Regions from separate parts of the Hymenobacter humi genome, predicted to be linked through region 1. Evidence: riboswitches for the same ligand, from Rfam matches in the RefSeq annotation. Region 1 holds a riboswitch; each other region holds the start of a gene.
What was found. Region 1 has a riboswitch for fluoride ahead of ACFQT0_RS09505 (hypothetical protein). Riboswitches for the same ligand answer to the same signal wherever they lie in the genome.

Region 2: another riboswitch for fluoride. It lies ahead of ACFQT0_RS28765 (phosphatase PAP2 family protein); the one in region 1 lies ahead of ACFQT0_RS09505 (hypothetical protein).
Region 3: another riboswitch for fluoride. It lies ahead of ACFQT0_RS27950 (phosphatase PAP2 family protein); the one in region 1 lies ahead of ACFQT0_RS09505 (hypothetical protein).

The regions. Positions count from the first base shown of each region.
Region 1 covers NZ_JBHTEK010000001.1:1,666,728-1,671,361, forward strand. The annotation lists gene ACFQT0_RS09480 (TolC family protein) at 1-148, shown strand, start outside; gene ACFQT0_RS09485 (TolC family protein) at 82-588, shown strand; gene ACFQT0_RS09490 (hypothetical protein) at 670-996, opposite strand; partial or broken gene ACFQT0_RS09495 (efflux RND transporter periplasmic adaptor subunit) at 935-1,165, shown strand; gene ACFQT0_RS09500 (efflux RND transporter periplasmic adaptor subunit) at 1,302-1,913, shown strand; fluoride riboswitch at 2,273-2,348, shown strand; gene ACFQT0_RS09505 (hypothetical protein) at 2,405-2,659, shown strand; gene ACFQT0_RS09510 (chloride channel protein) at 2,656-3,711, shown strand; gene ACFQT0_RS09515 (universal stress protein) at 3,905-4,634, opposite strand, start outside.
Region 2 covers NZ_JBHTEK010000004.1:146,640-151,273, reverse strand. The annotation lists gene ACFQT0_RS28785 (fluoride efflux transporter FluC) at 1-43, opposite strand, end outside; gene ACFQT0_RS28780 (hypothetical protein) at 126-248, opposite strand; gene ACFQT0_RS28775 (hypothetical protein) at 294-596, opposite strand; gene ACFQT0_RS28770 (zinc dependent phospholipase C family protein) at 629-1,612, opposite strand; gene ACFQT0_RS28765 (phosphatase PAP2 family protein) at 1,676-2,098, opposite strand; fluoride riboswitch at 2,414-2,486, opposite strand; gene ACFQT0_RS28760 (hypothetical protein) at 3,437-4,057, opposite strand; gene ACFQT0_RS28755 (toprim domain-containing protein) at 4,087-4,634, opposite strand, start outside.
Region 3 covers NZ_JBHTEK010000004.1:29,166-33,799, forward strand. The annotation lists gene ACFQT0_RS27945 (toprim domain-containing protein) at 1-1,872, shown strand, start outside; fluoride riboswitch at 2,824-2,896, shown strand; gene ACFQT0_RS27950 (phosphatase PAP2 family protein) at 3,046-3,636, shown strand; gene ACFQT0_RS27955 (zinc dependent phospholipase C family protein) at 3,700-4,634, shown strand, end outside.

The sequences.
Region 1 (4,634 bases):
CCAGCAGCCTGGGCACGCTGCTCAACACCGGCGCCGCCATCAGCATCGACACCACGGCTCAGCCTGCTGGCCCCACTGGCTGTGGGCGATACAGCGGGCATTAGCGCCGCCACCAACCCCACGCTGGCCGTGCTGCAGCAGGAGCTGACGGTAAGCCAGCAACAAACCAAAGTGGAGCGCCTGCGCCGCCTGCCCGACATTCGGGCGGGCTATTTCAACCAGTCCATCAACCAGGAGGGCGGGTACCAGGTGGGGCAGCTGGGGCTGTCGCTGCCGCTGCTGGGCGGGGCACAGAAAAACCGCGTGGCCGCCGCCCGCATCGGCGAGCAGGTGGCCACGGCGCAGCTCACTTACGCCACGGCCCAGCCTGCAGGGCCAACTGCGTGGGCTGCGCCTGCAGCTGGCCCGCGCCCGCGCCTCGCTCACCTACTACGAGAAAACGGCTCTGCCCCAGGCCCGCCTCATGCTCGTCACCGCCGAAAAAAGCTTCCGGGCCGGCGACATCGACTACGTGACGTACGTGGTGAACACCGAGCCCGCGTGGCAAATCCAGGCTGCTTATCTCGACCAGGCCGGCCAATACAATGAGTTCGTCGTTGCGCTGCAGGCCCTTGCCGGCACCGATGACCAATAGCCCTTTCGGGCCTCTCCATTTCAGCTTTTCATGCGCTATTCTTCCTTGTTTTCGTTTCTTCCGCTCGCCTCGCGCGAGTCGTCTGTTGTTCCCGGCTCCGCGCGTAGGAGTTGGTCGGTGCTGGTGGTTTTGCTGCTGAGTGCCGGTGGCCTGCCCGCGTGCCAGAGCAAAAATGAGCCGGCCAAAGAGGCCGCGCCGGTGGCCGCTTCCGCCCCCGCGGCCCACGCAGGCGAGGTCACCATCAGCCCGGCCCAATACACCGCCGCGGGCATCGAGACGGGTGGCTTCACCCTCAAAAACATGACCTCCGACGTGCAGGCCAACGGCGTGGTGGACGTGCCCCCGCAAAACCACGTGTCCATCAGCGCGGTGCTGGGCGGCTACGTGCAGCAGGTGAAGGTGCTGCAGGGCCAGTTTGTGCGCAAAGGCACTGTGGTGGCCGTGCTGCGCCACCCCGACTACCTCAAGCTGCAGCAGGAATACCTGCAGGCCCGCGCCCGCCTGCAGTTTCTGCGGCAGGACCTGCAGCGCCAGCAAACCCTCGACGCCGAAGACGTGGGCGCCAAGCGCAAGCTGCAGCAGGCCCAGGCCGAGTACCAGACCGAGCAGGCCACCGAGCGCTCCCTGGCCGGCCAGCCTGCGCCTGCTGGGCCTCTCGCCCGAGCGCCTGCGGCCCAGTTCGCTCACGCCCAGCGTGGCGCTCACCACGCCCATCAGCGGCTACGTCAAGTCCGTGAGCATCAACCCCGGGCAGTTTGTGAACCCCCAGGACGTGCTGGTGGAAGTAGTAGACCGCACCGGCCTGCACCTGGAGCTGAAGGTGTTCGAGAAAGACATTGCCCGGGTGCAGAAGGGCCAGCGCGTGCTCTTCAAAATCCCGAACAGCGGCGTAGCCCAGGAGCAGGAAGCCGAGGTATTCCTGGTGGGCCAGGCCTTCGACGACGATGCCCGCACGGTGCGCGTGCACGCCCACTTGCACAAGCCCTCGGGTATGCTGCCCGGCCAGTACGTGGCCGCCCACATCCAGACGGCCGGAGCCCGGCACCGCACCCTGCCCGAAGAAGCCGTGATTCAGGCCGGAGAGGTGAGCTACATCTTCGCCCGGCAGGGCAGGGGCGCCAGCGGCTACCGCTTCCGCCGCTACAAAGTGCAGACCGGCCCGGCCCAGGATGGCGACGTGACCATCACCCCGCTCGAGGCCCTGCCCGATACCACGCAACTGGTGCGGCGCGGCGCCTATTTCCTGGAAGCCGAGCTCAGCAAAGGCCAGGACGAGTAGCTGTCGGCGTTTGGGAAGCTACTTGGTTTAGCTCAATTAATCGGATTCAAGGTCCGTGTATTCGATTGGCCTCACCCCCGCCTATCTCCGGGGTGAGGGGGCCGGAAGATTGTAGCGCGGACTCTGTAGTCCGCGTCCCCGGCGGAAACCCGAACGACACCCAAACGGCGCGGGGACGCGGACTACAGAGTCCGCGCTACACTCGTTTGGCTCCCCTCTCTTTTGGAGAGGGGCCGGGGGTGAGGTTCCGGCCGGGGGTGAGGCGTAACCAGTACACCGACTTTGAAGCTGCTCTAAGCAGGGCCAAGCCCGACAACAACCCCAATTGCGCAGCCGAACAATAAGCGCCTACTTTTGCTCCCGCAACTGGTGATGGGGTACCACCACGAACCGCCGGGGCCTCCGGGCCCATGAGCTGATGACTCCTACTTACACCATGGCCGCCCGCCACCGTGGGGCGGCCGTATGTTCGGTCATTCACTGCGCTGCTCATGGCATTTGGCTCTTCTGGTTTTGGTCGTCGTTTCGAGGTGCTGGGGCAGGCGCCGTACCTGGTTTTTCTGCTTCGCTGGCTGCTGATTTGCGCGGTGGTGGGCGTGCTGGTCGGGTCGGCGTCGGCGTTTTTTCTGCTGTCGCTTGATTGGGTGACGGACTGGCGTGAAAGTCACGCCTGGGTTATCTGGCTGCTGCCGGTGGGGGCTTCATCATCGGGGCCAGCTACCATTACCTGGGCCAGAGCGTGGTGAAAGGCAACAACTTGCTCATCGACGAAATCCACAACCCGCGCACCACCATTCCGCTGCGCATGGCGCCGCTGGTGCTGTTTGGCACGCTGGCCACGCACTTGTTTGGGGGCTCAGCAGGCCGCGAGGGCACGGCCGTGCAAATGGGCGGCGCGCTGGCCGACCAGCTCACGCGCCTTCTGGGGCTGCGGCCCCGCGACCGTAAGATTCTGCTCATTGCGGGCATCAGCGCCGGATTTGCGTCGGTGTTTGGCACGCCGCTGGCCGGGGCGGTTTTTGGGCTCGAAGTATTTCTGATTGGCTCAATTCGCTACGACGCCATTGTGCCGAGCTTCCTGGCGGCCGTCGCGGCCGACCTTGTGACCAAGGCCTGGGGCGTGGGCCACACGGCTTACCCGCAGCTGGAGGTGCCGCCCATCTCGCCGGGCGGGCTGCTGCTCACGGTAGGCTGCGGCATTTTGTTTGGGCTCACGGCCCGCGGCTTTGCCACGCTCACGCACCAGGTCGGGCACGTTTTCAAGCGCATTGCCTATCCGCCGATGCGGCCCGTGGTGGGCGGCGTGCTGGTGGCGCTGGCCGTGGCCGCGCTGGGCACCACTAAGTACATTGGGCTGGGCATCCCCACCATTGTGGCGGCATTTCAGGCTCCGCTGCCGCCGCAGGATTTTCTGCTCAAGCTGCTGCTTACGGCCCTCACGCTGGGCTGCGGCTTCAAGGGCGGGGAGGTCACGCCGCTGTTCTTTATCGGGGCGGCGCTGGGCTCGGCGCTGGCGCTGGTGGTGCCGCTGCCGGTGGCGCTGCTGGCAGCCATGGGCTTCGTGGCGGTATTCGCGGGCGCGGCCAATACCCCGCTGGCCTGCACCTTCATGGGGCTGGAGCTCTTTGGGGCCCACGCGGGCGTGTACCTGGGGCTGGCGTGCGCCGCGGCCTACCTGTTTTCGGGCCACACCGGCATTTATTCAGCTCAGGTTATCGGGCACGCCAAGCACCTGCGCTTTGGACGAGAGCAGGGCCGGCAGCTGGGCGAAATCCCGGAGCACCGCAAAAAAGGGTAAGAGCGGGTTTGGTTTTTTTGGTTTTTGGACTGAGGTAGAGACGCAATATTTTGCGTCTCTTCGTTGAACGACACCCACGCGGTGCACACGACGAGACGCAAAATGTTGCGTCTCTACTTCGTTCTAGCTTTCCAGCTCAACTTTTAAGGAGTTGTTTTTTTCAGCCCAACCCGCGCTCGCCGAGGTGGGGCGGCTAGTCCAGCGAGGGCAGGAGCAGGACCGGAATCAGGCTTTCGTTTATGACCCGGGTCGTCACGCTATTGCTGGCAAACAGGCTGCCGAGCCGCCGGTGGTGGCGCACGATGAGCACCAGCAGGTCGGCGTCGAGCTCGGCCGCGCCCTGCAGGATGCCCTCGGCTACGTCGGCCTGATGCACGATTTTGCGGGGGCTGCCTTCGGGCACGTGCACCAGGCCGCTGTGGCACACCGAGAACTGGGCGCGGTGCCCAATCACGGCGTCCGGGTTGGTCTCGTCGGTGACGTGCACGACGGTGAGCCGGGCGGGCAGGCGCTCGAGCAGCTGCCGCACAATGCCGTGATGGTGGTCAACGTGGAAATCCCGGCCATCCACGGCCAGGGCCAGCCGGCGCGGCAGAACGTTGCCCCAGCCCGCCGTGGGCACCAGCAGCAGGGGATAAGGCGCAACGCGCAGCAGGTTTAGGGCCGCGGCGCTCACGGCTTCCTCCAGCTCGTCGGTCGGGTCGGGGCGCGCCATTATCATCAGTTCCGGCTCCTGCTGGCGTATGAGCTCGGCCGCGGCCCCCGTGAGAAATGTTTCGGCTACCTGCACCTGCGTGGGCAGGGCCGGCGCAGCCTGGCGGCGCGACGAAGCCCAGGAGTGAGCGGCAGCGGACGAAAGGAATTCGTCGTGGTTGGCGTGCACGCGCACCACGTGGGCCTGCAGCGGCGCGGCCAGTTCGGTG
Region 2 (4,634 bases), on a different contig from region 1:
ACGTGGAAAACGTGGTGAAGCCCCCGCAGAAGCCCGTGGTCAGAAACAGCCGCCAGGCCAGCGGGCGGCGGTGTGCCGCTCAAAGAAGCCCAGCAGCAGGCCGATGAGCAGGCAGCCGCTGACGTTCACCAGGAAGGTGCCCAGGGGAAGCCCACCGGCACGTAGCGCAGAAAGTACTGCTGCACCCAGTAGCGGCTCACGGACCCCAGCAAGCCTCCCAGCCCAATCACTAACACCGAACGGTTCATAAAACGTGCTGAAGAGGTGCAGATAAGATAGAGGCTTGGTTTAGGTCAATCGGGCCAGCCAAAGCCCCCGGCGGCCAGCAGCAGCCCCACCAGCAGGCTGCCCAGGCCGTAGAGCAGGATGGTGCCCCCGCCCAGGTGGCGAAACAGGCCCTCGTAGACCACGTGAAAGAACGCCGTAAAGCTGACGATGCCCAGCACGTAGAAGGGCAGCCTGGGCCCCAGCGCGGCCAGCCGGCGGTCGTACACGCCGAGGACGAAGCCGAACAGCAGGCAGCTGCCCCACACCATCAGCAACGTATCCAGGGGCAACCCGCCGGGCAGCAGGGGCAGGGTAGAAAGAGCAGTCATGGGGGCGCATCGCTAAAATTCCGGGTTGGTTTTCAGGTCCACCGCCCCTTTTTCAGCAGGCGCAGCTCGTGTTTCAGGTTGTGGGCGTTGCTGCGCGTGGCGTAGTCCGCGTCCAGCCGGCGCAGGTCGGGCCGGCCGGCGTTCACCCAGGCCGTAAACCAGAAGTTGGCGGTGGACTGCACGGCCAGCCGCAGCCGGCGCTCAACGAAAGAGCCCAGGGCCTGGTGGTAGCGCGTGGCGTAGGCCGAAGCGTGGTAGTCGTCGTTAAACTGGGTCTTGCGGATGGCGCCCTGCGCGTCGTGCTCGTAGCGGTCGGCTGCGGGCACCGCGGCCTGCAGCTGCCGCTCCACGGCCAGCAGCGTGTCGGCGCTGGCGTAGCTCCCGGCCAGCAGACGCCAGGTTTCCGCCACCGGGTCGGGCAGGTACGTGGCCGGGCCCACGTCGAAGCGGTAGGCCGCGCCGAACAGCTCGGGCAGCTGCCCTTCAAAGAAGGCGTGGATGCCGGTCTGGCCCGTGAGCTGGCCGTCGTGGTTTGCCGACGTGTGCAGGGGCATTTGCGCATCGCCCAGGTAGTGGCCCAGGTCGGCGGCCAGAAACAGGATTTCGTCTTTGCGTCCGTTTTTCATGGCCTGGGTCAGTTGCGCCAGGTTCTCCTGAATGGTCCAGGGCAGCGTCCCGTTTTTGGCCAGCGTGGCCGCATCGTACAGCTTACGCGCCTCGGCCGCCGTGCGGGGCAGCTGGTCCAGCGGCACGGGGTATGCTTCGAGGTTGATGAAATGGCGCGGCCCCTCGGCCCGGTCGTGCAACACGAACTTGCGCGCGTCGGGCATCACGGCCTCCTCCGTCACAAAGTCGGCGTGGTTGTAAAAGAACGTGCGCAGCTCCGGCGGCAGGGCCAGCACGGCGGCGCGGTTGATGCGCTGGTGGCTCCAGGCGCCCCAGGCAAACAGCAGGGAAGGCACGGCCAGCAGCAGCAGGACGAGAAACAGACGACGCGGGATGGAAAAGGGAAACACGGACAGCGGGAAACGGTAAAAGAAAAACGTAGGGGACACCCCGCCGGAGACGGGCCCGCGTTGCTAGGCTGGTGGGGGCGGAACGGGCGGCATCAGCCGTGCTTCGCCCCAGGCGTACAGCCGGCTCACCCCGTAGGCAAGCACCAGGCTCACCAGCACGGGCACCAGCACGTCGGAAGGGTAGTGCACGCCCAGGTACACCCGGCTGTAGGCCACCAGCGCGGCCCAGGGAAACAGCACCCCGGCCAGCCAGGGAAGTTGCCGGCGGGCCGTGAAGTAGAGGTAGAACGCCAGGGCAAACACGTTGCTGGCGTGCGAAGACACGAAGCCGTAGGTGCCGCCCCGGTAGGCGTGCAGGTAGCGCAGCTGCCCGGCCAGCGCCGGCTCGTGGCTGGGCCGCAGCCGCTGAAACCAGGCTTGAACAGGCCGGAGGCCACCTGGTCGCTGAGCAGGAGGAGCACGGCAATCAGCGGCAGCAGCAGCCACGCCCGGCGGCGAAAGCGCACGGCCAGCAGCGCCAGCAGCGCGGCATAAAAGGGCACCCAGGTGAAGGTTTGGCTGGCCCACCACATCACCGCATCCCCAAGCGGGTGGTGGTGGCCGTTGGCCCACAGCAGCAGGCGCGTGTCGAGGGCTTGCAGCAGCTCACGCATACGCCAGCCCGTTGGCCCACCGGTGCGGACGCAAAAGCGGAAAGAAGGGGAAAGCGGGTGCGGCAGGGCCGCGGGCAGCAAAAAGAAGGGCGAGATGCACGAAAGCGAACGATACGATGAGCTACCCGGGCGGCCCGCGTGGCCGTCCGTTTCAGTAGGAATCATCAGCGCAGGACCCGGGCCCCGGCGGTTCGCGGTGGAAATCCATCACCGTATGCCGTGCAAAGATAAATAAAACCGGGTATGATAGCAGGCCGAAGAAAATGCCGCGAGGACTGCTTACGTGGCGCTGTGGAGTAAACTTTCCGGCCGGGAGATTTGCCATCGAACGTGTTACCTGGCGGCCCTGGGGTAGCATACTTATCGGGCACTGCTTGGGGACAAACCATTTGGTGGGAGGCCGGTTCCTAATCAGGCCGGACTGCTTGTATTACCTGGTTAGAAGTTGAACAGTTAGCGGTGCTATCGGCTCGTAATAGGCGCAGGACTGCCGTCTTTAGGACGAAACCTACCGCAGCGGGCCCGTTTCCCACGGGCTCCGTCGGCGTGAATGGGCACCTCCCGAGGGCGAAAAGAAATAGCAACGGTCAGGGCGGTTGAGGCGGCGGTGGCGAGGCAGCACGGAAACCCGCTTTCCTTAACGTGCGATTTTTTCCGTTTCCTGAGGGGACCCTAGTTAGGCGGCTCGGGTTCCTGCGGCACCGCCTGCTGCTGCCCTGCTCCTGCATATAGGGGCTGCCGAATTGAGCTTTAATGCTAATTTTAGCCCTATAGTCGGAACTGATGCGTTAGCGGGTTAAACCGTGGGTATGGGCTGTACTGATTCAAACACTGGTCTATCATGAAAAACGAATGGGATTTTTTTGCTGATGTACAGCAGCGAGTAGCGAATGGCCAGCAGTTAGTACAAGGGTTTTTCGCCAACTCATTCACGTTTCCTTATGACGAGCAGCGCGGGGTAGTGCTTGACGAGGACGGTAACCAGTACGAGCTAGGCAACGACTACAAGCAGGCACTAAGCAAGTGCATCCAGCATTCGCAAACGCCGTGGGGCCTCTGCTTCCGGGAACGCCTGATATGCTTTGGCCAACAGGTAGCGGCAACCGGCTACGCCGCTGATTACATCGTTGCCTATCCCCCGCTGCGGAATCAGCCCCCGCTAACCAGAACCCTAAAGCTTGGGGCCGCGGCGGCGCTCCTGCTGCTGCGTTTGCGTCTGCTCCGGCTTGATTGGGGGATTGAGTACCTGCATGGCCTGGCGTAGCTGGCCGACGCTGTGGCTGTCTTTGAGAGCCGGCACCTGGTCAATCTTTGCCAGTACCTTAACTAGATTCTCTTGGTCCAGTGGTTTGATTTCCGGCTGTTTGAGCAGGCTTTTGCTTACCTGTTGCAAGTAGGCCGCCTGCAATCCTCCGCCGTTTTCCCGTAGCGATTGCGCCACTGGCACGGCCGCGTCGATAAACTCGCGCCGGGCCTGGTCTTGACTGGGTGAATTACTCGGCTGTATCTGCTGCTGCTCCGCCCGCTTCTGTTGCTGTGCGATTTCCTGGGCGGTGGCAAGTTCCCGGCGTTCCGTTTGGTCCTGCACCGGCTCAATGACCGTGGCCTTGGGGTTCGTGGCCAGTGCGTCGAGGGCGGCACTCAGGGCCGGGAGCTGGGCCGAAGCAACCGGGTAGCGCAAGGTCAGTTCGGTAGCAAGTTCGCGGGGCTGGGCACCCTCCAACCGTAGCGAATGGTCGATGCTCAGGCCCGCTTTCTCTAGGTTCTGCTGCAAAGTGCTGAGCTGGGACATTTCATCCCGGCTCTCCCGAAACTCCACGGTTAGCAGTCGCTCTCCCTCTCGCGGGCCTCGGCCTGTGCCTGGTGCTGCGCGGTAATTTTGCCAACGCCTTCTATGGGCTCATTTTTCCAGTGGTCCATTCCAAAGCCGTACTGGTTTTCGTCCACCGGGCCAAGCTCCCGCTTCACTACCTGCTGCATCTGGTCCTGCTTCAAGTCCTGGTTCCAATCCTTGCCCTGGCTCTTGACGATTTCAATCTTATGCTCAAAGGCTAGGCTTTGCGTCGCGCCCTGGTTGAATGCCCCCAACGCCTCGCGGTTCATTGGAACGTGAAACTGATAAGTATTGGGGCCTAGCTTCGTCGAGCTTATCATCTCGTCGCGCAGGGTCTGGCTCACGGCCTGGGTGTTGGTTTCGCCGGCCTGGTCGCGGTACTGGCGGGCGGTCTGGTCGTTGTATGCTTTGAGGTGGTTGGTCAGCGCCTGCACCCCGGCCGGGTTAGTGGCCGTGACTTCGACGGTCAGCAGATGCTTATGCTCCCGGACTACTTTCATCGGGTTTTGCTCACTGGCGAAGCCAGCGAGTAGGC
Region 3 (4,634 bases), on a different contig from region 1:
AAAAACCGGGTGAACTCCGGCCGCATCGTGGGCATCGACCAGCAACCCGGCCGCAACGTCTGGCAGACTGTGAACGACCATTTCCGGGCCTACCTGAACTTGCCCGAAGACCAGCGGCCCAAGCTGGAATTACCTCCCATCAGCATAACTGCACCCGGCGAGAAATTCCACAGCATCTACACCAAAGACTGCCGGCCGCTGGAAAATACCGCCTACTTGGAAAGCCGAGGTATTACCAGAAGCACGATACAAAATCCGCAGTTTGCCGGTCGAATCCTAAACCAGCTGCACACCGTGCAGAAGGAAGGAATGCCGGCTAAGACATTCGTAAACACAGCTTTTCCGGCTTACCACGAGGGGCGCGTAGTGGGCTTGGAACTGAAAGGGGAGGGCTACAAGGGCCAGGCCCCGGAGAGCGAGTTTTCCCGCTCGTTGTGGCTGAGTAAGCTACCCGAAGGCCGGCCCGCCGCGCATATGGTAGTGGCAGAATCTGCGCTCGATGCGTTGTCATACGCGCAACTGCACCCCGGCGAGAAAGCCCTGTATGCGTCCACGGCGGGCGTACTCACTCAAAACAAGATTTTTGAGATGAAGCGCCTGCTCAGCGAGGAACGGATTCCGAGTATCAGGGCTGCCTTCGACAACGACACCCAGGGCCACCACTACGACACGCGCCTACTCGCTGGCTTCGCCAGTGAGCAAAACCCGATGAAAGTAGTCCGGGAGCATAAGCATCTGCTGACCGTCGAAGTCACGGCCACTAACCCGGCCGGGGTGCAGGCGCTGACCAACCACCTCAAAGCATACAACGACCAGACCGCCCGCCAGTACCGCGACCAGGCCGGCGAAACCAACACCCAGGCCGTGAGCCAGACCCTGCGCGACGAGATGATAAGCTCGACGAAGCTAGGCCCCAATACTTATCAGTTTCACGTTCCAATGAACCGCGAGGCGTTGGGGGCATTCAACCAGGGCGCGACGCAAAGCCTAGCCTTTGAGCATAAGATTGAAATCGTCAAGAGCCAGGGCAAGGATTGGAACCAGGACTTGAAGCAGGACCAGATGCAGCAGGTAGTGAAGCGGGAGCTTGGCCCGGTGGACGAAAACCAGTACGGCTTTGGAATGGACCACTGGAAAAATGAGCCCATAGAAGGCGTTGGCAAAATTACCGCGCAGCACCAGGCACAGGCCGAGGCCCGCGAGAGGGGAGAGCGACTGCTAACCGTGGAGTTTCGGGAGAGCCGGGATGAAATGTCCCAGCTCAGCACTTTGCAGCAGAACCTAGAGAAAGCGGGCCTGAGCATCGACCATTCGCTACGGTTGGAGGGTGCCCAGCCCCGCGAACTTGCTACCGAACTGACCTTGCGCTACCCGGTTGCTTCGGCCCAGCTCCCGGCCCTGAGTGCCGCCCTCGACGCACTGGCCACGAACCCCAAGGCCACGGTCATTGAGCCGGTGCAGGACCAAACGGAACGCCGGGAACTTGCCACCGCCCAGGAAATCGCACAGCAACAGAAGCGGGCGGAGCAGCAGCAGATACAGCCGAGTAATTCACCCAGTCAAGACCAGGCCCGGCGCGAGTTTATCGACGCGGCCGTGCCAGTGGCGCAATCGCTACGGGAAAACGGCGGAGGATTGCAGGCGGCCTACTTGCAACAGGTAAGCAAAAGCCTGCTCAAACAGCCGGAAATCAAACCACTGGACCAAGAGAATCTAGTTAAGGTACTGGCAAAGATTGACCAGGTGCCGGCTCTCAAAGACAGCCACAGCGTCGGCCAGCTACGCCAGGCCATGCAGGTACTCAATCCCCCAATCAAGCCGGAGCAGACGCAAACGCAGCAGCAGGAGCGCCGCCGCGGCCCCAAGCTTTAGGGTTCTGGTTAGCGGGGGCTGATTCCGCAGCGGGGGATAGGCAACGATGTAATCAGCGGCGTAGCCGGTTGCCGCTACCTGTTGGCCAAAGCATATCAGGCGTTCCCGGAAGCAGAGGCCCCACGGCGTTTGCGAATGCTGGATGCACTTGCTTAGTGCCTGCTTGTAGTCGTTGCCTAGCTCGTACTGGTTACCGTCCTCGTCAAGCACTACCCCGCGCTGCTCGTCATAAGGAAACGTGAATGAGTTGGCGAAAAACCCTTGTACTAACTGCTGGCCATTCGCTACTCGCTGCTGTACATCAGCAAAAAAATCCCATTCGTTTTTCATGATAGACCAGTGTTTGAATCAGTACAGCCCATACCCACGGTTTAACCCGCTAACGCATCAGTTCCGACTATAGGGCTAAAATTAGCATTAAAGCTCAATTCGGCAGCCCCTATATGCAGGAGCAGGGCAGCAGCAGGCGGTGCCGCAGGAACCCGAGCCGCCTAACTAGGGTCCCCTCAGGAAACGGAAAAAATCGCACGTTAAGGAAAGCGGGTTTCCGTGCTGCCTCGCCACCGCCGCCTCAACCGCCCTGACCGTTGCTATTTCTTTTCGCCCTCGGGAGGTGCCCATTCACGCCGACGGAGCCCGTGGGAAACGGGCCCGCTGCGGTAGGTTTCGTCCTAAAGACGGCAGTCCTGCGCCTATTACGAGCCGATAGCACCGCTAACTGTTCAACTTCTAACCAGGTAATACAAGCAGTCCGGCCTGATTAGGAACCGGCCTCCCACCAAATGGTTTGTCCCCAAGCAGTGCCCGATAAGTATGCTACCCCAGGGCCGCCAGGTAACACGTTCGATGGCAAATCTCCCGGCCGGAAAGTTTACTCCACAGCGCCACGTAAGCAGTCCTCAGCGGCATTTTCTTCGGCCTGCTATCATACCCGGTTTTATTTATCTTTGCACGGCATACGGTGATGGATTTCCACCGCGAACCGCCGGGGCCCGGGTCCTGCGCTGATGATTCCTACTGAAACGGACGGCCACGCGGGCCGCCCGGGTAGCTCATCGTATCGTTCGCTTTCGTGCATCTCGCCCTTCTTTTTTGCTGCCCGCGGCCCTGCCGCACCCGCTTTCCCCTTCTTTCCGCTTTTGCGTCCGCACCGGTGGGCCAACGGGCTGGCGTATGCGTGAGCTGCTGCAAGCCCTCGACACGCGCCTGCTGCTGTGGGCCAACGGCCACCACCACCCGCTTGGGGATGCGGTGATGTGGTGGGCCAGCCAAACCTTCACCTGGGTGCCCTTTTATGCCGCGCTGCTGGCGCTGCTGGCCGTGCGCTTTCGCCGCCGGGCGTGGCTGCTGCTGCCGCTGATTGCCGTGCTCCTCCTGCTCAGCGACCAGGTGGCCTCCGGCCTGTTCAAGCCCTGGTTTCAGCGGCTGCGGCCCAGCCACGAGCCGGCGCTGGCCGGGCAGCTGCGCTACCTGCACGCCTACCGGGGCGGCACCTACGGCTTCGTGTCTTCGCACGCCAGCAACGTGTTTGCCCTGGCGTTCTACCTCTACTTCACGGCCCGCCGGCAACTTCCCTGGCTGGCCGGGGTGCTGTTTCCCTGGGCCGCGCTGGTGGCCTACAGCCGGGTATACCTGGGCGTGCACTACCCTTCCGACGTGCTGGTGCCCGTGCTGGTGAGCCTGGTGCTTGCCTACGGGGTGAGCCGGCTGTACGCCTGGGGCGAAGCACGGCTGATGCCGCCCGTTCCGCCCCCACCAGCCTAGCAACGCGGGCCCGTCTCCGGCGGGGTGTCCCCTACGTTTTTCTTTTACCGTTTCCCGCTGTCCGTGTTTCCCTTTTCCATCCCGCGTCGTCTGTTTCTCGTCCTGCTGCTGCTGGCCGTGCCTTCCCTGCTGTTTGCCTGGGGCGCCTGGAGCCACCAGCGCATCAACCGCGCCGCCGTGCTGGCCCTGCCGCCGGAGCTGCGCACGTTCTTTTACAACCACGCCGACTTTGTGACGGAGGAGGCCGTGATGCCCGACGCGCGCAAGTTCGTGTTGCACGACCGGGCCGAGGGGCCGCGCCATTTCATCAACCTCGAAGCATACCCCGTGCCGCTGGACCAGCTGCCCCGCACGGCGGCCGAGGCGCGTAAGCTGTACGATGCGGCCACGCTGGCCAAAAACGGGACGCTGCCCTGGACCATTCAGGAGAACCTGGCGCAACTGACCCAGGCCATGAAAAACGGACGCAAAGACGAAATCCTGTTTCTGGCCGCCGACCTGGGCCACTACCTGGGCGATGCGCAAATGCCCCTGCACACGTCGGCAAACCACGACGGCCAGCTCACGGGCCAGACCGGCATCCACGCCTTCTTTGAAGGGCAGCTGCCCGAGCTGTTCGGCGCGGCCTACCGCTTCGACGTGGGCCCGGCCACGTACCTGCCCGACCCGGTGGCGGAAACCTGGCGTCTGCTGGCCGGGAGCTACGCCAGCGCCGACACGCTGCTGGCCGTGGAGCGGCAGCTGCAGGCCGCGGTGCCCGCAGCCGACCGCTACGAGCACGACGCGCAGGGCGCCATCCGCAAGACCCAGTTTAACGACGACTACCACGCTTCGGCCTACGCCACGCGCTACCACCAGGCCCTGGGCTCTTTCGTTGAGCGCCGGCTGCGGCTGGCCGTGCAGTCCACCGCCAACTTCTGGTTTACGGCCTGGGTGAACGCCGGCCGGCCCGACCTGCGCCGGCTGGACGCGGACTACGCCACGCGCAGCAACGCCCA